One region of the Renibacterium salmoninarum ATCC 33209 genome, then DNA from elsewhere that is predicted to be linked to it. Evidence: riboswitches for the same ligand, from Rfam matches in the RefSeq annotation. Region 1 holds a riboswitch; each other region holds the start of a gene.

Evidence for each region. A riboswitch is a leader RNA that binds a small molecule or an ion and turns the genes downstream of it on or off. The one in region 1 is predicted to bind S-adenosylmethionine.
Region 2: it holds a riboswitch for S-adenosylmethionine, as region 1 does, so the genes downstream of both, RSAL33209_RS15730 (hypothetical protein) here and RSAL33209_RS06970 (bifunctional o-acetylhomoserine/o-acetylserine sulfhydrylase) in region 1, are expected to answer to the same signal.
Region 3: it holds a riboswitch for S-adenosylmethionine, as region 1 does, so the genes downstream of both, RSAL33209_RS04370 (DUF1737 domain-containing protein) here and RSAL33209_RS06970 (bifunctional o-acetylhomoserine/o-acetylserine sulfhydrylase) in region 1, are expected to answer to the same signal.

The regions. Positions count from the first base shown of each region.
Region 1 covers NC_010168.1:1,367,877-1,375,034, reverse strand. Annotated here, with positions in the region: partial or broken gene RSAL33209_RS07000 (IS3 family transposase) at 1-18, opposite strand, end outside; gene RSAL33209_RS16200 (hypothetical protein) at 66-767, opposite strand; gene efeU (iron uptake transporter permease EfeU) at 724-1,698, opposite strand; gene RSAL33209_RS06985 (histidine phosphatase family protein) at 1,800-2,477, opposite strand; gene RSAL33209_RS06980 (CPBP family intramembrane glutamic endopeptidase) at 2,571-3,323, shown strand; gene RSAL33209_RS06975 (VOC family protein) at 3,417-4,055, opposite strand; SAM riboswitch class IV at 4,191-4,318, shown strand; partial or broken gene RSAL33209_RS06970 (bifunctional o-acetylhomoserine/o-acetylserine sulfhydrylase) at 4,409-5,722, shown strand; gene RSAL33209_RS20010 (homoserine O-acetyltransferase) at 5,719-5,874, shown strand; gene metX (homoserine O-acetyltransferase MetX) at 5,906-6,853, shown strand; gene RSAL33209_RS06960 (TetR/AcrR family transcriptional regulator) at 6,923-7,158, shown strand, end outside.
Region 2 covers NC_010168.1:167,205-174,362, reverse strand. Annotated here, with positions in the region: gene RSAL33209_RS00855 (cupin domain-containing protein) at 1-360, opposite strand, end outside; partial or broken gene RSAL33209_RS00850 (sodium:solute symporter family transporter) at 516-2,008, shown strand; SAM riboswitch class IV at 2,051-2,182, shown strand; gene RSAL33209_RS15730 (hypothetical protein) at 2,197-2,460, shown strand; gene RSAL33209_RS00840 (VIT1/CCC1 transporter family protein) at 2,614-3,705, shown strand; gene RSAL33209_RS00835 (LOG family protein) at 3,726-4,829, opposite strand; gene RSAL33209_RS18385 (SRPBCC family protein) at 4,826-5,089, opposite strand; gene RSAL33209_RS00825 (MDR family MFS transporter) at 5,277-7,158, opposite strand, start outside.
Region 3 covers NC_010168.1:851,744-858,901, reverse strand. Annotated here, with positions in the region: gene RSAL33209_RS15955 (carbohydrate ABC transporter permease) at 1-317, opposite strand, end outside; gene RSAL33209_RS04375 (ABC transporter ATP-binding protein) at 933-2,798, shown strand; SAM riboswitch class IV at 2,860-2,987, shown strand; gene RSAL33209_RS04370 (DUF1737 domain-containing protein) at 3,022-3,234, shown strand; gene RSAL33209_RS04365 (rhodanese-like domain-containing protein) at 3,231-3,653, shown strand; partial or broken gene RSAL33209_RS04360 (O-succinylhomoserine sulfhydrylase) at 3,650-4,873, shown strand; gene RSAL33209_RS04355 (hypothetical protein) at 5,017-5,223, shown strand; gene RSAL33209_RS04350 (alpha/beta hydrolase) at 5,233-5,958, shown strand; gene RSAL33209_RS04345 (hypothetical protein) at 6,035-6,682, shown strand; gene RSAL33209_RS04340 (helix-turn-helix domain-containing protein) at 6,695-7,033, shown strand; gene RSAL33209_RS04335 (UDP-N-acetylglucosamine 1-carboxyvinyltransferase) at 7,141-7,158, opposite strand, start outside.

The DNA of each region.
Region 1 (7,158 bases):
CGTAGTTTTCCCTGCCATGTCCTGATCCTCTCAAACAAGAAAGTCTCCGGACACACCGGGGCGATTCATAGTGAGCCTTTCAATGCGGAGCGAGGAATCGAGGAAATAATTGCGAAAGCTATTTCGACGAGCAGCTTGGTTTCTAGGACCGGGGTGTTTGAAGCCGGTGCAGGTTCCAGTGCGGCAAGCTGACGACGACGTCGGAAAGAGAGGCCCAGGAAGCTAAGCGCACCCGCGGCAAAAAGTACTGGTAACCAAACTCCCCAGAGCTGTCTTTCCTGTTGCGAGCCCTGAGCAGATCCGGCTGCGGTTGCGGCCGAAGCTGCTTCTGAAGGGTCTATCTGCCAGTTATCCCTTGTCTGGGAGAAGGCCACAGTTCTGGCCGTGCTGAGACCGCCGTCGCTGAGCGTTACAGCGGCATCAGACTCGCGAGAGGCGTCAAGTAATTTTCCGTTTGCAAGCCATACAGTCAGCCCGTTTTTGTTGATCCAATGAGCCTGAAATGGTCCTGGATTACTTTGAGTGGAAATACCAACAGGTAACCGGCCAGCATTTAGCGCAATGAGGTCTTTGAGGCTCAGGTTTGCTGGTTGATTTGCTTCCGTGGGTAGCTGCAAGCTGAATCGCTGCGCGGCGACGCCAAGGTGCTCACCGAGCTCTTGTGGTTGGTCAGCTAGCTGGAAATCGGTTCGGCTGCCAGCTGGGCTGGTGAAGGAAAGTGTTTTACCGTTCAGCAGCCCAGCTGGCAGCCACAGTATTTTGAGCACTTACAACGTTTAGCGCTGCTGCAGAACTCTGCGGCGTGGGCAGAATGGCGGCAATGAGGGCCAGTAATACTGCTGCGGAACCCAAGCTAATCGCGATGATTCGGTGAAAAGCAGGCAACTTGGCGGGCGCAATGCGGCGCTTTGCTGGCCACAGCACAAAAAGCAGCATGGGAACGAGATAGAGCAGCCAACCTAGAACTTCAATAACTCGCGGATCTGCCGGTATGCCAAGAACACCAGTCAGCAATGCCGCCTGTGCTGAGCCATTTGGCGCTAGCCAGGACAAGTCGACCGTCTTATCTTGACCGATCATGATCCAGCCTGCTTCATGTGCGGTACGAAGCGCTTTGAGTACTAGACCCGCGGCAACTAAGACCAGGAAGACGCCGGTGATGGTGAAGAAGCGGCCCATATTGAGCTTGACGCCGCCACGGTAGATGCCATAGCCAATGACGATAGAAATCAGGACACCGATCAGAGCACCTGCACCAGCCAGTAGCGGGTCGACCGAGGATTGGAATGCTGCCAGCAGAAAGACTGCGGTTTCGACGCCTTCTCGCAAAACTGCAAGAAAGGCCATGGTGGCGAGTGCCGCCGTCGAACCGGTTTTTAGCGCACTCGCGGCATGTGCTTCCAAATAACCCTTGAGCGACCGGGCGTTCTTTGCAATCCAGAGAATCATTGCGGTAACCATTACGACGGCGACTGCGCCGATGATTGTTTCCATGCCCTCTTGCTGGGCTTGCGGTAGTCCGGCGGAGATGACTTCTAGGGTTACCCCGACGCCAAGGCTGATCGCCACCGCTATGCCAATGCCGATCCACATAGCGAAAAGGCTTTTGCCGCTGCGCCGCAAGAACGCCGCAATAATGCCGACAATTAGTGCGGCCTCTAGGCCTTCGCGGAGGCCAATCACCAAAGTTGCGAGCAAGAGCGTTCTCTCGGTAGCTAGGTTCCAAATCGTTCAGAACATAGGTAAGGCTACCCTCTGGCCGTTGTCTCAGGCCAATTAAGTCATGCGCTCATAACGTATTACCACGTTACCCGGGGGCTATCCAGCACCGTCTGGCCGGGTGCGACAGCGTTCCATTGTTCAAAAGGCAAGTCCAGGCGATAACGCCCGTCGTCGAAAAGAAGTGATCTCACTTCCGCGTTTTCCGGGTTATTGAGCGACTCGAAGTACTCAACGGACCAATGAAACCAGCGCATACAAAAAAGGCGCATGGTGAGTCCATGCGTCACCAGCAAGGTATTGGCGGCGTAATCAGGTTTCTGCCAATGTCGATGCAAAGTTTCCAAGAACGACGACACCCGATCGTAAACATCCGAGCCCGATTCGCCTTCACGGAATCGGTAGAAAAAATGCCCGTAGGCGTTCCTAAGCTCCTTTTGATCTGCGATCTCGGCAGGATTCTGAAAATTTGCACAGTCCTGCTCCCGAAGCCGAGGTTCTTCGATGACCCGTTCCACCAAGTTGCCCAAGTTTAGAGCTTCCAGGGTTTGATATGCGCGTAAATAGGGGGAGACGTAGACGCAGACTTGTTGGCCATCAAGACGGCGTCGAATATTTTCACCCGCCGCGGTTGCTTGAGCTAAACCAATATCGGTTAACGGTATTCGGTAATCAGGCACGCGGTTGTAAATGGTCTGGTCTCGATTCGCCTCAGACTGACCGTGTCGGAGCATCAAGATCTGCCGGGGTGCGCTCATGATCTGAGTCTAGTGTTCGAAATCTGTGCTCGGTTCTGTTGCGCACCGGGTGTCGTAACGGCTTGCACAAGGATGCCGAGGCAGGATGGTGCCATGTCTGTTCGCCGCCCACCCAGCGCATTACGCAAGCGTTGGCGTGTTGAAATTTTGATTGTGCTGGGGCTTTCTCTTGGCCAATCTGCGGTCTATGCCGTGGTCAATTTGATCGATAACCTCAGCCGAGGTCCGATCGCCCAAGCCACGGCCACCTTGAATACCAGCAAAAACAATCGCGAATACTTTGACCTGGCGTATCAGCTGCTGGGCAACTTCTTCGCCTTAATACCTTTGGCGTTAGTGCTCTATTTACTCTGGAAACCAGCCCGAAGTGGTTTCACCGCGATCGGCTTCACTTTCGCTAAGCCGGGTCGCGATTTGCTGTGGGGTGTGGGGCTATTGGTGCTCATCGGTGCGCCGTCACTTGGGCTCTATGCGATTGGCCGGGCGTTGGGAATTACCGCGCAACTCGTGCCCAATTCGCTGCAGGAATTTTGGTGGACAGTGCCGGTGCTGGTGATTTCCGCGATCCGCAACGCAGTTTTGGAGGAGGTAATCGTCGTCGGCTATTTGCTGGACCGGCTGAATAAGCTGGGATGGCGGCTGTGGCCAGCGATTATTGCCAGCGCAATTTTGCGCGGCAGCTATCACTTGTACCAGGGCTTCGGACCGTTTATTGGCAATGTTGCGATGGGCCTGGTCTTTGGCTGGCTCTATACCAAGACGAAGCGAGTCATGCCGCTGGTGATCGCGCATAGTTTATTAGACATTGCCGCGTTCACTTTCGGTAGGCAACTAGGTTTCGGCTGATCAACACCCTTAAACAAACGTCGAGTGTCGACTTGTGGCGAATAAATCGTACTCAAACTCGCCATAAGTCGACACTCAACGGATGGAAAAAAATTAGAGGGTTACTGGACCGTTCGCTGTTTCAAAGGTCACGCTCATGATGCCCGGCGTTCCGTGCGGAGCGATCCATTCGACGGCAACGTCTTCGAGCGGCTTGTCCACACACTCGCCAAGCCATTCGGTGACCCGTTCAGCCGAGCCGGCAATGGTAAGGCTAGACAAAATCACAGAGCTGGGCTCTGCCTGAGACGGGTGCAGGCTTGGATCGCCCTCCCATTTCAACAGGTAGGGCACCTGCGGATCGGCGATGAGTCCCTTGATGCCAATTTGCTGCCAAACAAGCTCGCGACCGTCTGGGAACTTTCGGTTACCAGGCACTGCAGAGCGGCCAAGCCGTTCTTCAAAAGGCGAAAGGTCGTTCACTTCGACGCACCAGCCCATCCAACCGCCACCGGCGTTGGAGCGAGCACGCACGGCTTGGCCGAAGGGTGCTTTATCTGAAGCAGGGTGGTCGAGGACTTCGACAACTTCGAGGTAGTGGCGCGAGGTGAGCGGGATGATCATATTCCGCGTACCGAAGCGAGGGTGTACGCCTCCGCACACGGCTTTGACGCCGAGTGCCGTGACAATCCGCTCCGAGGTGGCAGCTAGTCCATCGGGGTCACAAGCGTAAGAAACGTGATCCATGCGCATGCCCATATCCTTGCACTTTGTGACCCCTGTCTCGACTTAGGGTGACCTAAGCAACAGCTGTGGGGGCTGGCCAAAAAACGTCACACCCCGTCATGGACTTGAACTGATGAGCTTTGCTTGCGCAAACTTGTTTTAGGTCACGAGTGCCAGCAATGTCTTGACCAGACGCCTGCCCCGGCTTGCTGGACGGCAACCCTCCACCGCGGCGGGGTGCCCCGGGTGAAGACCTGGCCTCCACCAACCGGTAGAGGCAAGCGCGGGTCGATGCATCGCACCCGGTTGAACGGGGTATCTCTGGCCACCGTCCGGCCGCTGCTGATTATTGGGCCCTTTCCAGAAAAGGAGCCAGCCCTATGAGTAATGGTTGGTCTTTCGAAACACGACAAATCCACATCGGCCAAGAACCAGATGCAGTTACTGGCGCGCGAGCGTTGCCGATCTATCAAACAAGCTCGTTTGTTTTCCCTAGCGCTGAAAGTGCGGCAAATCGGTTTGCGCTCGCTGAATTGGCGCCGATCTACACCAGAATCGGCAATCCCACCCAGGACGCCGTTGAGCAGCGCATTGCGAATCTTGAGGGCGGCGTTGGCGCGCTGCTGCTTTCTTCGGGGCAGGCCGCTGCAACTCTTGCCGTGCTCAATATTGCTCAGGCCGTCGACCACATTGTTTCTAGCCCGAGCATCTACGGCGGCACCTACAACCTTTTTGCTCACACCTTCAAGAAGTTCGGGATCGAGGTAACTTTTGTTGACGATCCGGACAACCTGGATCAATGGCGTGCAGCAATAAAGCCAAACACCAAGTTGCTCTTTGGCGAAGTGGTTTCTAACCCGCGCCAGGACATCCTGGACATTGAAGGTGTTAGCGCCGTCGCGCATGAAGCTGGCGTGCCCCTCATTGTCGATAAGACGCTTGCCACGCCCTATTTGATTCGCCCGCTCGAATGGGGAGCGGACGTCGTACTGCATTCGGCGACGAAGTATCTCGGTGGTCATGGTGCGGCTATCGCGGGTGTCATAGTCGATGGCGGCACGTTTGATTACGCGAAGGATCCGGAGAAGTTCCCCGGATTCAATACGCCGGATGAGTCGTATAACGGCTTGGTTTTTGCCCGGGACTTGGGTGTGGGTAGTGCCCTAGGTGCCAATTTGGCATATATCCTCAAGGCCAGAGTTCAGCTGCTGCGCGATCTTGGCTCAGCGGTCTCGCCATTCAACGCCTTTTTGATTGCGCAAGGCTTGGAAACATTGAGCCTGCGGGTAGAACGGCATGTTTCCAACGCCGTCGAAGTCGCCCAATGGCTCAGTGAACATCACAGCGTCGAGTCCGTAGCCTACGCAGGCCTGCCATCTAGCCCCTGGTACTAGCGCAGCCGGAAATATGGGCCTCGTGGCACCGGTGCGGTAGTCGCTTTTCAAATCAAAGGCGGCGTTGAAGCGGGCAAAAAGTTCGTTGACGGACTGGAATTGCATTCGCACGTGGCCAACATTGGTGATGTCCGCTCGCTGGTCATTCACCCGGCGTCCACAACGCACTCGCAACTGAGCGAAGCGCAGCAACTCGCGAGCGGCGTCAGCCCATCAATGGCCCGGCTATCGGTTGGGCTGGAGCACATTGACGATATTTTGGCTGATTTGGATGCAGGCTTCCGGGCGGCAAAGTCTTGACGGCATTGGAAGTTTCTGCGGAGACCGCAGCAGAGAGTTTTGCCGATGGCATTTTGCAATATCAGTTGATCGGTGATGTTGAGCTCGAATCCGGCGCGAGCATCCCGGCAGTGGTTTTGGCCTATGTAAAGCTGGGGCAAACTCAACGCTGATGCTTCAACTACGGTTCTTATTCAGCACGCTTTGACCGGCAGCACGCATGTTGCCAGGGGAGACAGCGATGAGGATGGCTGGTGGGACGGTTTGGTCGGCCCCGGAAAAGCTATCGATACCAACCGCTTTTTCGTGGTCGCAGCGAATATTCTGGGCGGTTGTTATGGCAGCACTGGTCCGTCGTCGTTAGCGCCCGACGGCGTGCCTTGGGGCTCGCGCTTTCCCTACCTAACATTGCGAGATAGCGTGCGGTCAGAGGCAGTGCTTTCGGATGCATTGGGCATCCAGCAGTGGCATGCCGTGATTGGTGGTTCAATGGGGGGCGCTAGGGCGCTGGAATGGGCGGCAGAGTTTCCCGACCGCCTGCGTCAGGCAGTGATCTTGGCCTCGTGCGGAGCAAGTACCGCGGAGCAAATCGCTTTGGCGCAGACTCAGGTCCTCGCTATCTGGCAGGACGCCAATTTCGACGGCGGTGACTATTATTCGGGTCGACCGCCGCTGGCTGGGCTGGGGCTGGCGCGACGAATTGCGCATATTTCGTATCGTTCAGAAGCTGAATTGGGCCATCGATTTGGTCGAGCGGCGCAAGGTGGCGAGCAACCGATTTCTCTTGAGCGGGGCGAGCAGCCGGAACTGAACCGTTACCAGGTGGAAAGCTACTTAGACCATCAAGCGACTAAATTGGTGCAGCGGTTTGACGCTAATAGCTACATTGTCTTGACCGAAGCTTTGATGAGTCATGACGTGGGGCGCGGCCGGGGTGGTCTTGAACAAGCGCTTCTTGCCGCCGCTAGCGTGAGGTTCACTCTTGCCTCGGTGAGTTCAGATCGCTTGTATTTACCCGCACAAACTGAGCAACTTGCGGCAGCCGTGCCTGGCGGAGTTTCGGTTCGAAGTATCGACTCGAAGGTCGGCCACGATGCATTTCTGCTGGAAACCGGGCAGATCGCCGCACTCATTGCTCCGGCGCTAGCCTGAATAATAAACTTGGGTGCGTTATCAATCGGTGCCCGGCTTACGCTCATTCTTGACAGTTATTATGATCGAGTGACCAACCTACAAGCCCGTCGACGCGGCCGCGTACCGACTATTTCTCGTGAGTCGGTAGCCCGTGCTGCCATTAGCCTCGGTTTCGAAGGATTGACCATGTCCACTGTGGCAAGCTCACTGGGCGTGAAACATTCTTCGCTCTACCGACACGTCGGATCCCGTGACGATCTGGTCACGCTCGCCATTGGCCTTCTCGCTTGGGAAGCTAATTGGCCGGAGCCGAACGAAGGCTG
Region 2 (7,158 bases), 1.2 Mb from region 1:
AAAGGGCTTAATCTCAGCGTGCAACACCTGCAAACGACGTTCTGACCGTTCGGTGAGTAATCTTTCGATGATCCCCTCGCCACCCAGCGAAACACGCGGGCCTTCAGCGGCACGCACCAAGTGCGTACTGGGCGCAACAAAAAGGTCGCCGATGGAAATGGCGAGTACCTCGCACAAAGTCACCAATGAGGCGACCGAGGGAGAGGTAAAATCGCGCTCTACCCGGCTCAAGAATCCCTTAGTCAGACCGGTTGCTTCAGCCACATGCTCAATGGTGAGTCGCTGAGCTTGGCGGGCGGCTCGAATTCGAGAGCCGATCTGCACTGGACCTTGATTCGGCTCTGCCGGCAGCGCCTTCATGTAGCTTCACTCTCGCTTTCATCCGTCTACACAAATCCTATGACCCGCGTAACGTTTGACTGTTACCTCGATCACACAATAGCCTACCAAGCAACATTAGTTTCCTTAAATAGGCAATTTATTTGGCCTATATGCCATTCTCCGGGGGCCTCCAGATGGACGCACAAAACATCGTCAATATTGCCATTGTTGTTGCCTATCTTGTTGCAATGCTTGGTTTCGGCTTCTGGGGAAAGAGCAGAACCAAGAACAACTCCGATTTCCTGGTGGCGGGCAGACGGCTAGGCCCTGCGCTATAACACCGGCACCATGGCCGCCGTCGTACTTGGCGGTGCATCTACCGTTGGTGGCGTCGGCCTGGGTTATAGCAAAGGCCTCTCCGGGCTGTGGCTCGTGGTGGCAATTGGCAATTGGCGTTGGCGTGTTAGTGCTCAGTCTGGCTTTTGCCGGCACTATCCAGCGGCTGAAGATCTACACCGTCTCGCAAATGCTGAGCTTGCGTTACGGACACACAGCGACCCAAACCTCTTCTATCGTGATGCTGGCCTACACCGTGATGCTCTGTACTACTTCGACTCGCGCCTACGCCACTATTTGTGTGGTGTTGTTTGGTTGGGAGTGCTGGGTTTCCATTGCCCTGGGTGGAGCCATCGTGCTGGTTTACTCAACCATCGGCGGCATGTGGTCGATTACTTTGGCCGATATGGCCCAGTTCGTCGTTAAGACCTTGGGCGTCTTTGGCCTGATGTTGCCGTTTGCGCTAGTTGCCGCGGGAAACCAGGGTGGCTTTGATTCGATCAAGGACCGCGTCAAAGAAAGCTTTTTCCAGATCGATGGCATCGGCGTGCAAACGATCATCACCTACTTTGTCGTCTACACGCTCGGCTTGCTGATCGGTCAGGATATCTGGCAGCGCGTCTTCACGGCAAAATCGCCGAAGGTAGCCCGCTGGGGCGGCACGACCGCTGGTATTTACTGCATTCTGTATGGCGTTGCCGGTGCTTTGATCGGCATAGCAGCTCGAGTGGCGATGCCAAATATCGATATTGCGACCGGCGGCAAAGATGCCGTCTACGCCGAAGTTGCCGCGAATCTGCTGCCCATCGGACTCGGCGGACTGGTGTTGGCAGCTGCGGTGGCGCGAGCAGACGTATTGCCATTTATCGCCAGCTGGTTTGGCAAAGTCGCCAATACCCAAGACAGTGACAATCCAGAACACGATGTGCGCGCAAACCGCTTGTGGGTACTTGGCCTGGGTGTAGTTGCCATTCTGGTCGCAATCTCAGTCAAGGACGTGGTTGCCGCGCTGACTATCGCTTAAGACATCTTGGTCGGCGGGCTGCTCGTCGCGATCATCGGCGGCCTGGTCTGGAAACGCGGGACCGGGATCGCTGCGGCAGCCTCGATGGCGGTGGGCGCCGTCGTTACCGTGCTGCTTCTCATTTTGTTCAGCACCGGCGCTATTGCCAGCGAAGACGGTATTTACGCGAATGAACCAATTTACTTTGGCCTGGGGTCATCCTTGCTGGTTTACCTGGTGGTCTCACTTGCGACGCCGCGAACCTCAGCTGCCACGATGAGCATTTGGAATTCGCGCGTCAAAGGCGCGGTGACTCCGGACTCAGCACGAGAAAAGGAGACTGCGTAATATTACGCGGTGCTACCCGTTCCCGGGTTTAGAGTGGGAGTGCTTCATGAGTTGCGGTCGCTCTGTCACAGCACAGCTCCGACTGGCCGCACGCCAACCCCATGTTCAAGGGTGGCTCGGATGAGGAAGCGACCTGGCGGGCCACGAGACAAACCCGGCGGGTAAGAGCACTCCCGGAAGGCACGCCCGTGTCTGGCATTCGTTTTGTTCTCCCCGCCGTCGAGGTCAATCTCGGCACCGTTGCGTTCCTTTACGACGGCGAATGGCGCAGTTTCTGGGTCGCCAAACCCACTTCATTGCTCAACGCACTAGCCAATGCTGTGCGACCAAGTCGCTGGGACGGCGAACGGCTCACGCTGACCGTGACGGTGGCTCGAACCGGCCTGCGCAATGGTCAGGAAATGGAATTCAGCTTGGCACCGACTCAGGATAGCCAGCCGACTTTGCGATAGCAAGGAAGCCGGTCTTCTTGCTATCGCAAAGTCGGCTGGCTATCGCCAAACCTTCGTTGAAGGTTGAGGTGCACCGAAGCTCCAAACTAAGGAATCCCAGCCGAAAATCCCCGGAAATAACAGCTAAAGTTGGGGCTGACCCGAGGAGATAACGTGGCTGAGACCGCCCCCACCACAGCACAAATAAAACGTTGGCAGACGTACTTGGCCGACGAGCGTGCCGAAGCTTCGGTATACCGCGCCCTGGCAACAAAGCGCGACGGCGAGGAGCGCGATATTCTGCTGGCCCTTGCCGAAGCGGAAAAACGGCATGAATCGCACTGGCTCAAATTACTTGGCGAACACGCTGACAAGAAGCGGAAAGCCTCGCTCAACAACCGAATCCTAGGCTTCCTCGCTAGGCACTTCGGCTCAGTGTTCGTGCTGGCACTGGCCCAACGATCCGAGTCCCATTCGCCGTATTCAAAAGACCACGATGCCACTGCCGCCATGGCAGCTGATGAGGCAATCCACGAAGAAGTTGTTCGGGGCCTGGCAACGCGCGGCCGCAATCGTCTCTCCGGCACGTTCCGCGCCGCAGTCTTCGGCGCTAACGACGGACTGGTCAGCAATCTGTCGCTACTGATGGGCATGGCCGGAGCGGGCGCCGAACCGAATATTATGCTGCTCGCTGGCATTGCTGGCTTACTTGCCGGCGCGTTGTCCATGGGCGCGGGAGAATACGTGTCAGTGCGTTCGCAGCGCGAGCTGCTCGACGCCTCGCGGCCAACCCAGATCACACTCTCGGCGGCGAAAGCCTTGGACATTGACGCAAATGAGTTGGTACTGGCCTATCGCGCCCGCGGCATGAGTCAAGAGGAGGCCGAACACCGGGCCGCCGAACGGATGGGTAAATTCGAGTGCGACTGCAATCCGAGTTTCTCGCTCCAGCCCGATCTGGAATCTGCTGCACCGGATCATGAGACTATTGGCACCGCATTTGGCGCCGCGATTTCTAGCTTCTGCTTCTTCGCCTCGGGGGCAATTATCCCGGTGCTGCCATACATCTTCGGCATGACCGGAATCGGCGCGATTCTGGTGGCGGCAGTTCTGGTTGGGTTGGCGCTGCTAGCAACGGGCGCAGTAGTCGGTTTGCTTTCTGGCGCACCGCCGCTGGCGCGCGGAGTTCGGCAGTTGCTGATCGGCTTTGGTGCAGCAATTGCCACCTATCTGCTGGGGCTGCTTTTCGGCACTGTTACCGGTTGATACCCGGCCGCCAAGGCTAGCTATTGGCCCAAGAAATCGACAGCCGCTTGCTGATCATCAGTGAGCAAGATTCGCTCAGCCATACCGCGATCAGAGGCAAGGCGCTGAAGCAACTGCCAAACGGGCAGTTCTTCGGTCCAATAGCGCTTGCCTAAGAGCACCATCGGCACCGGCTCGGCCGCGGCATAGTAGTTTTCACATGCGTCTTGGAAGATCTCCTGTACGGTTCCAGCGGCACCAGGCGAGAACAGGATTCCGGCCCGGCAACGCTCTAAAAGCACCGCTTCGCGGACCGAATTCGTAAAGTATTTTGCAATGCTGCTGGCAAAGACATTTGGCGGCTCGTGTCCGTAGAACCAGGTCGGAACTCCTAAATTGATCGGGCCACCGGGGAAACGTTCGACGACGTCTAGGGCCGTGCGCGCCCAGCGCGCAACCGAGGGGCGAAAGTCCGGTACGGTGCTGAGATGCTGCACTGCCCATTCGAGTGAACTTGCCGACTCGTTGGCCAGCCAAGCGCCTAGATTTGCAGCTTCCATTGCGCCGGGTCCGCCACCAGTGGCTACCGTAAACCCGGCCAGCGAAAGGCGGGCACCCAACTCTGCCGCGGTGCGATAAGCAGCGCTCCCCCGGGCTGCTTCATGCCCGCCCATCACGCCAACCACTTTTTCACCCAGCCCTGCGCCATCGGCGTTAACGCTCGTGAGTAGATCATCAAGGGCATCGCTTATCGCGTGGTCGTGCATTGCCGTGGCTAGCGTGGAATCTAAACTGCGTTCAGAAGTCAGCGTCCACTGATATATCTGGCCATCGACGCTTTGTTCGTACCCATCGCGCAGGCCGGTGTAAAGCTCAGAACCCGAGTAAAGCCGAGCTCGATACGCGTCAAATGGCACGTCCGGGATAATCGGGAAAATCAGCGCACCTTGCGAACGAAATCGAGCCTCAGCCTCTGGGCTGAACCGACAACCCAGAAATACCGCACCGGAGACGTCAACTCCGTCAAAGTTCAGCCCACGCAGATCCAATGACTGCACATGCCAACCCTTGATGGACGTCGGCTTAGCCGCCAGAAGTTCGTGCAACTGCGCCAAAGACTCTACTTCAACATTACGAACATTCACGCGGTTTCCTGACCAAAATACTCAGCCATTTGTAGCAAGGTGCGCTCAATATTTCCTGGGTGTCTGCGAGTAAACCCAGTCAATCGCAAACCCAGTTTTCCGCGCATATTACGCGCATCCCACTGTTCAGTCACGAGAGTTCCGCCCTGGGCCGGCTCCAAAATGTAGCGCCAAATGTGACCATAAAAATGCCGCCAAGCGATCCGACGACCTTCTTCAAACTCAACCACGTGATTCATGATCTTGTAGGAAGCCTTCATTTTCATATCCATGCCGAAACTGGCTCCGGCGCTGAGCTGTTCCGGACCGTTAGGTTGCACTCCTTTGACGGTGTCGGAGCCGCGATAACTTCGTGCATCGCGGGGTGGGCAAGTAAGTCGAAGACTTGCTCCGGCATCGCCGGGATAAGACGGGTACGGGATATGAAGTATCGGTCAGCCATGGAACTCAGCCTAGCTGGCCGTCCTCCCGGCCTGCCCGGCTAGCCAGATAATGTGCTGCCGCTTGCTGAATTCGCCGTTCGGCAGCTAGCTGCCGTTCCAATTCAATAAGCCCTCGAGCAGTTTGCGCCTGCTGTGATTGCAAGGCCTGTTGTTCTGCCGATATCCGATGCACCTCAGACATAGCAGTGCTGAGCTGCAGTTGCTGCTGAGTGTCAGCGAGCTTTTGCGCCACTGGTTCCTCGATGAGTAGCACTCGTTTTCCGGGTTGCGTAGCTTCCGCAAAACGTGTTGGTCCCACCTTTGGAATCGAGCCTGTTGCGCTGAGGACCTCAGCAAACTCTTGATCAAGGTCAAGCTCGGGCTCGCTCTGCTGAACTAACGGTGCATCAGCAACCGGTTCCTTGAGCTCAACGGTGGTACGCAGCGCACGTTCCTTGATGAACAACACCGCAATAAGCGCTACGACGGCGATAATCGCCGAAATCGTGAAAATGAGTGAGGTCGCATCACCGTAAGCTGCCCAGATCACATCTCGAATCGGCGCTGGCATATCCGCCAAGTCGAGGCTGCCACCGGACTGCTGGGCGGAGGACGGAACACCCAATTTAGTCAGGCCATCCGAAGACAGCGAGGTAACTCGGTTTGCCAACACTGCACCAAGCACCGAGACGCCAATCGCACCGCCAAAGGACCGGAAGAAGGCAACTGAGGAACTTGCCGAGCCGATGTCTTCGACTCGAACCGTGTTCTGTACCGCGAACACCAGGTTCTGCAACATCAAGCCAAGGCCCAGTCCCATGATGAAGATAAACAAGCCAACTAGGGTCAGATTCGTGGTGTGGTCGATGCGTCCGGCAAAGCCCAAGCCACCGATCAGCAAGATTGCACCGGCGACCAAAAAGCGCGTCCACTTGCCAAATCGACTAATGAGCTGACCCGAAAGTACCGAGCCAATTAGGTTTCCTGCGATTAGCGGCAACATGAGCAGCCCAGCCTCGGTTGGCGTCGCGCCACGGGAGATCTGGAAATACTGACCAAGGAAAGTTGAAGATCCGAAAAGTGCGACGCCGACGGCAACCGAAGCCAAGATGGCCAGAGCGGTGGTGCGCTGCGAAATGATCTTGAGCGGAATGATTGGCTCACTCACTTTAGACTCCACGAACAGCATGACGACCAAGAGCAGCAACCCGCCACCAGCCATCAAGGCGCTCTGCCATGAGATCCAGTCGTAGTAGCCAGCTTTTCCAGCAAAAGAGATCCAAATAAGAATCAAAGATACGCCTGCGGTCAACAAAATTGAACCAGCCCAGTCGATCTTCGCGGCCTTTCGCACGTGCACGATCTTGAGGGTTTTTTGCAGCAAAACCAGGGCGATGACGGCAAGCGGTACACAGATATAGAACGTCCAGCGCCAGCCCAAGGGGCTATCCACAATGACGCCGCCCAAAAGCGGCCCGCCCGCGGTGCCAACGGCCATGACCGCGCCCATGTAGCCGGAATACCGTCCACGCTCACGCGGCGCGATCATGGTGCCAATAATTGCCTGTGCCAATGCGGTGAGACCACCGAGCGCCACGCCTTGGATAACTCTTGCGGTGAGCAACATCGGAATGCTTTGGCTAAGCCCTGCCACGACCGAGCCGGTAACAAAGATCACAATGCTTAGCTGGACGAGAAGCTTCTTGTTGAAAAGATCAGAAAGCTTGCCCCAAATAGGCGTCGTCGCGGCATTAGCGAGCAACGCCGCAGTAACCACCCAGGCGAAGTCTGTTTGGGTGCCTTTGAGGTCGGACATGATGGTGGGCAAGGCATTGGCCACAATGGTGCTGCTCAAAATCGCGGTAAAGAATGCCGCCAACAGCCCGGTGAGGGCTTCCATTATTTGT
Region 3 (7,158 bases), 520 kb from region 1:
GGGAAAGTCACGTACCAGAATTCTTGCCAACGGCTGCAGCCATCCAATTTGGCGGCTTCGGAAAGTTCTGGCGACATGGTGGTTAGACCACCCAAGAAAATTACGGTAATGAAGCCAATTTCGTGCCAGAGCGAGTAGATAATCACCGCTGGCATCGCGAAGGTCGAGTTGCCTAGCCAATCAATATTCGGAATGCCAAACCAGCTCAGCACCAGGTTCGCCAGCCCATAACGCGGGTTGAAGATCCACACCCAAACAATTGAGGTGGCAACCAGTGGCGTGACGTGAGCTAGAAAGACCGCAGTGCGGGCGGCCACAAAAACTCGGTTGGACCAGCTCCGGGCCGCAGTGCGCAGTAATTAAGGCAAGACCGAGCGAGAGCGCAGTGCCGCCGACCACCATGGCCAGCACAAAATATGCACTGACGCCGAGGGTCTGAAAGAACGGCGGATCGGCTGAACCGTCAAGCATGTCTTGATAGTTTCGCAGGCCGCTGAACTTGTTTTGCGATGCGTTGAGCCAGTTCCATTTGAACCCGCTCATCACAAAAGTGAAGACCGTTGGCCCGATCGCGAAAACCGCGAAAATCGCCAGCGCTGGCAACAAGAAGAAGTAGGCCAGCAGAGAACGCAGACCGGAGGACTTACGCATTTTGGGGATTCGAGCGTTCGCGGAGCCGTTTTTGGCTGCACCAGATCGGTCAGATCTGGTTTTGCTCAGCGCTATAGCCACGCGGCACTCCAAGGCAGTGAAATGAGGCTGTTCAAAATCGACAGCCCTCGGCCGTCGACCAAGATTTCAGTCTCTGTCCATCATCTTTCGGGCGCAAGGCTTCAGGGCGAATTCAAGGGAAACTTTGTCAGCAGTTCGCTAGGTAGCTCACGACGCAGTTGAAGACTAGCTTGTCGTCACTGCAGGATAGGCTCTGGACTATGAGCGGGATGCGAGCGGTAGGTGCCAGAGGACGGTTGAGCGGCGGCGACGAGGAAGCTCAGCGAGCGGCTAATGCGCAGGCACCAGTCATCGAGCATCTGTTTCGCCGGGTCTACAGTCTTTTTGCTCCGCATCGCCGCGCTTTGGTCATCACGGCGGTTCTGGTTTTGGTGGGGGCCGCCCTTTCGGTAGTACCCCCGCTGCTCACCCAACGCGCCTTCGATGACGGCCTTTTCCCTGGATCAGGCAAACCGGACTTGCCGGTCTTGAGCCTCATTGTTGGTGCGATGATCCTGGTTTACATCGGTTCGGCGCTCTTGGGTGTTTGGCAAACATATCTCACAGCTTCAGTGGGCAACCAGGTCATGGGCGCACTCCGCGTGCGACTTTTTGGGCACCTACAGGCGATGGATCTGAGCTTCTTTACTCGCACCAAAACCGGAGTCATTCAATCGCGGCTGCAAAACGACGTCGGCGGCGTGGCAAGCGTATTGACCAATACGGTTTCAGCGATTCTCGGCAATACCGTGACCGTAATCGCGGCATTCGTGGCTATGTTGCTGCTGAATTGGCAATTGACGGTAGTCGCCGTGGTCTTGATGCCAATCCTGGTCATCGCGCAACGGAAAGTGGGCCGGGTTCGTGCTCGGATAGCCACAAAAACCCAGGAATCACTCTCCGAGATGTCCGCCATCACCCAGGAAACTTTGAGCGTCTCTGGAATATTGCTCTCAAAGAGCTTCAATATGCAAGGGGCTGAAGTACAGCGTTATTCTGCCGAGAACAAGAACCAGATCCGGCTGCAAGTAAGCCAAGCAATGAGCGGTCAGTGGTTCTTTGCAATCGTCACGATCTTCTTGTCTTCGATTCCGGCAATCGTCTATTTCGTGGCTGGCTTACTGGTTGATGCTGGCGCGCAAGCAATCACCGCCGGAACGATTGTGGCGTTCACTACGGTCCAAGCGAGATTATTGTTTCCGCTGACGAGTCTGATGCGGGTGGCCCTTGATCTGCAGACGTCGGGCGCGTTGTTTTCCAGGATTTTCGAGTATCTCGATCTCAAACCGGCGATTGAAGATCGTCCGGACGCCCATCCGTTGCGGGAACTGAGCGAACTGGGCCGCATTGAATTTCAAGATGTCAGCTTCGCCTATCCAGATGCGCAGGCTGGTGAACGCCCCACCCTAGACGGCGTCAGCTTCAGTATTGAGCCGGGGCAGTTTTCCGCTTTTGTCGGATCCTCTGGGGCGGGCAAAACCACCATTTCTTATTTGATCCCCCGGCTCTACGAAGCTAGTTCCGGCCAGATCCGTTTTAGCGGCAGTGATGTGAAGGATCTCTTGCAGGACTCTTTGGTTGCCCGTATCGGCATTGTGAGCCAAGAAACCTATCTTTTCCACGCCACCATTGCCGAGAACCTCCGTTACGCCAAGCCCGAGGCTACTGATGCAGAACTTCACGAGGCGACGCAGCGCGCAAACATTTATCAAACCATCATGAGCTTTCCCGATGGCTTTGCCACCTTGGTTGGTGAGCGCGGTTACCGGCTTTCCGGCGGCGAGAAGCAGCGAATTGCGATCGCCAGAGTGCTGCTCAAAGATCCTGCAGTTTTGGTGCTCGATGAAGCTACCAGTGCACTAGATTCGATTTCGGAGCGCGTAGTGCAGGCAGCTTTGGAAACTGCCTCGCATGGGCGCACCACGGTTGCCATTGCGCACCGACTTTCCACTGTCGTCGGGGCAGATGTGATTTTCGTGGTGGAACAAGGACGAATTGTGGAGCGCGGGGCCCATCAAGAGCTGCTCGCACTCGCAGGGCGCTATGCCGCACTGTATTCGGAGCAAATCAACTCCGCTTCTGAGTAGCTACGAAACAAAGTCACATCTATGCCGGTTGCCGAGCGCATTTGTGCTAATTTTGCTCTCGAGTAACGAGCGCCAGCACGCTTCGGAATTTTCGTCGCATTGCCCTGAGTTGCTGTCCGGCAACCCTCTCTTCCGGTGGGGTGCCTCAGGTGACTACTCGGCAACGTTCACGGGTTGCAAGCGGATTCACTCCTTCTTGCACCCACTGCAAAAGGAGTCTTCAATGGCTGAATCCCGCCTAATCTACCGGTTATTAACCGGTCCGGATGATCATGCGTTCTGTCAGAGGGTGACTGACGCACTCGCCGAAGGCTATGTGCTCTACGGCAGTCCCGCTGTAACCTCAAATGATGGCACCGCGATCGCCGCGCAAGCTGTGATTTTGCCCGGTTTCAACGCGGCCCAGTCCAACGCACTGAGCGATGGCGCGCAATGAGCTACGCGGGAGACCTCACCCCGGAAGAGGCTTGGCAGAAAGTAGCCGACGGCGCCACCTTGGTCGATGTGCGCACCGAAGCCGAGTGGCAGATCATTGGCGTTCCGGACACTTCCTCAATCGCCGTCGAGCCGAAGTTTGTGCAGTGGAACTTGGCCGGAAATGTCTGGAATACCGCGTTCCTTGCTGAGCTAAAAGCAGCGGTGCCAGCTGATTCAGAGCTGGTCTTCCTCTGCCGTTCTGGTGCCCGCTCAATCTCGGCCGCTGAAACCGCTACCGAGGCTGGATTTATCTCATACAACGTGCTTGAAGGCTTTGAAGGCGTGCCAAATTCCTACGGTGATCGCACCGTGAACGGTTGGAAGAATCGCAAGCTGCCCTGGACCAGTGCGACTCATAACGAGGGTCAGAGCGAATGAGCTTCAATCCCGCAGCGGCTGAATGGTCCGCGGATACGCAGGCCGTGCGTGGCGGCCTAGATCGAACCGGTTTCTTTGAAACGTCGGAGCCGATTTTTACCAATTCTGGTTTTGTTTACGAATCCGCTGAAGCCGCCGAGCGTGCCTTTACTGGCGAGGACGAGCGCTTCGTCTATTCGCGCTATGGAAATCCCACCGTGGCAACGTTCCAAGAGCGGTTACGGCTGCTCGAAGGCACCGAAGACTGCTTCGCGACTGCCTCCGGAATGTCCGCGGTATTCGTCGCATTGGGTGCGCTGCTTGGCGCTGGCGATCGCGTGGTCGCTTCGCGATCGCTCTTCGGCTCTTGCTTCGTGATCTTAAATGAAATTCTGCCGCGCTGGGGCGTGGAGACGGTCTTCGTTGACGGGCTGGACCTGGACCAATGGCGTGAAGCGCTTTCGGTGCCGACTAATGCGGTGTTCTTCGAGTCGCCGTCAAACCCGATGCAAGAGATTGTAGACATCCGGGCGGTCTGCGATTTGGCTCACGCCGCTGGCGCAACTGTCGTTGCGGACAATGTCTTCGCCACCCCGCTGCTGCAACGCTGCACCGACCTAGTCGCCGACGTCGTGGTTTATTCCGGCACTAAACACATTGACGGCCAGGGCCGCGTGATGGGTGGGGCGATTCTGGGCAGCAAGGAATTCATCGATGGGCCGGTCAAACAGCTCATGCGGCACACCGGGCCTTCATTGTCTTCGTTCAATGCCTGGGTGTTGACCAAGGGCCTGGAAACGATGGCATTGCGCGTGAATCATTCATCCGCTTCGGCTTTAGCGCTGGCCGAGTTTTTGGAGCAGCAGCCAGCGGTCGAATGGGTCAAGTATCCGTTGCTCAAATCGCATCCGTAGTACGAGCTGGCTGCCACTCAAATGAAAGCCGGCGGCACTGTGCTGACCTTCGCGCTGCGTAGTACTAACGGGCGCGGGGCAACCGGCAGCAGCGGCAAGGACCAGGCGTTTTCGCTGCTCAACGCGCTGAAGATTATCGATATTTCGAACAACTTGGGCGATTCAAAATCGCTCATTACGCATCCGGCGACCACGACGCACCGAGCGATGGGTCCCGAGGGTCGCGCCGCCATCGGGCTGTCCGACGGCGTCGTCCGGCTTTCCGTGGGCCTGGAAGACCTCAACGACCTGCGCAACGACCTAGCGCAGGCCCTAGCCACCCTCTAACCGGTTTCGGATAGCCAGGACCAACGCGAGCCCAACCGCCAGGTGGCGGTAACTCGAGCAAAGACTGAGTTCCGACGGCGGTTCTCTCGCCGACGCACTGGGTGGCATGATGAGAATAACTCGTCTTGACCAAAGGATTTCACGTGTCTGATCTACGCTCTGAGCCAGCCGAGCTGTCTGCCAATGTCAGCAATCGACCACGCTACGATCGCGAGTTGGCCACATTATTACAAGCCAATCCAGAACTCACCATCCCACCATTTAGCGCGGAACTTGTTGCGCAAATTCGCACGACACACGGACCTTCCGAACTTGAAGCACTACTCGCTGACAGAGCTATTGAAACCTAGGAATACCAGGTGCCCGGCCCTGACGGTGCACCGGAAATCAAGCTGCTCGTCCTCCGCTCCACCGAGTTCAGCGGGCCTCGACCGGCGCTCTATTACATTCACGGCGGTGGCATGATCGTGGGCGATCGGCACGCCATCACACCGCAACAAGTGGACTGGGTGGAACAATATGGCGTAACGCTCATATCGGTGGAATACCGCTTAGCGCCGGAGCATCCACATCCAGCTCCGGTAGAAGATTGCTATGCCGGCTTGCTCTGGAGCGTAACACACGCGGCTGAATTAGGTATTGATGCGCAGCGTATTTTGCTTGGCGGAGTGAGCGCTGGCGGCGGACTCGCAGCCGCTACCGCGTTGATCGCCCGCGACCGAAAAGGCCCAACGCTAGTTGGACAATTGCTTGCCTGCCCAATGCTAGATGATCGGAACATTACCGTCTCCAGCCAGCAGTACGCCGGCTTCGGCCAGTGGGATCGAGAAAGCAATGAATTCGGCTGGGCCGCATTGCTTGGTGAAGGTCACCAGGACGCCGAGATTTCGCCGTACGCGTCACCTGCCAGGGCTACTGACCTCAGCGGCTTGCCGTCTGCCTATATTGATGACGGTTCGGCCGAAGTTTTCCGTGATGAGGGGGTCGACTACGCCAGCCGGTTATGGGCCGCTGGTGTGCAGGCCGAACTGCACATTTGGCGGGTGCTTTTCATGGATCGGAAAGGTTTAGCACCGCCTTGGTAAGTAAAACTGCTCAAACCGCCCGAGATTCCTGGTTACGCCGCATTTTGGACGTCTGAGTGCGCGTAAACTAACGGCGATGCACGAACTAACCGGCCGAATAGAGTCGCTTGACCCCCAGGCTAGCCAAAGCCTCAAAGTGATTAGTTACTTTGAGGCGCTCATCAATGGAAAAGTCAGCGTTGAGGCGCTATTGCGGGCAACCGTCACTTTGACCGGTTGTGCTTGCGGCTATCGACCTGCCGCTGGCAGATCAATTCGGCTGAGTCTTGATGGCCAACGAACCTCGCCGCACTTCGCGCCCGATCAGGGCGGCCAACGATTGACGCTCGATGACGGCGGTCAGCTGTGGTTAGAGCGCGACGGCGTCGAACACGCCAACGATGCTCTGGTGCTAGAACGGTTGGGCCTAGCAATAGCCATCGCCAAAGGCCGGATCGGTGAACCGCAACGGTATCTAGAGTTGGCCTTAGCTGAAGGTACGGCAGAATCTGATCGGGCTGCCGCTATTGCGGCATTGCAATTACCAAACGGGCAACGGGTCAAGGTGCTCGCTTGCCGGGTCGAATTCAGCTTGCCCGATGCGATTCACCAGGCTGTGCTGAGTACTCGACACGGGCTAGTCAGGGTCGGAATCAGCACTCAGCTTGACCGAGATTTCAACACAGTGCGCACTCCGTTAGGCATCGGCCGAGCTAGCTTTCCCTCGCGTCTGCGCGAATCATAGCAATCGGCGCTGGTGGCTCTGCTCATCGCTAGCCCGGACGAGCCAGTTGTCGATGCTACTGAGCTTGGTGCTGCAAGCCATTTGGGCACAGTACCAGCCTCGCAACTGGCCCTAGACCCAGATGTTGAAGCCCTCGCTGCCTTTGTCTCGCAGCACTCCTGGGCGTTGTCTACCGTTGATGCGCTATGCCGCAGCTCCAGTCTTCGAGCGGCGGCGGCCCGGCTAGGTCTGCACCACTCCACGGTTCAGCATCGAGTCGCAGAACTCCACGAAGCACTCGCCGTCGACCCGTTAAACCCTGCTGGCATATTTCGGTTGAACTGCGCCCGGATCGCGCTGCGACTCAGCTAAACTTGACCCGGTTTCGGATAGCCACCCAGTATTCAGATAACAAGAACCCACGTCAGGTTGCTATCGCAATGCTGGGTAGCTATCCGAAACGGGGCTGGCGAAAGACTCTAGTCCTGGAAGTACTC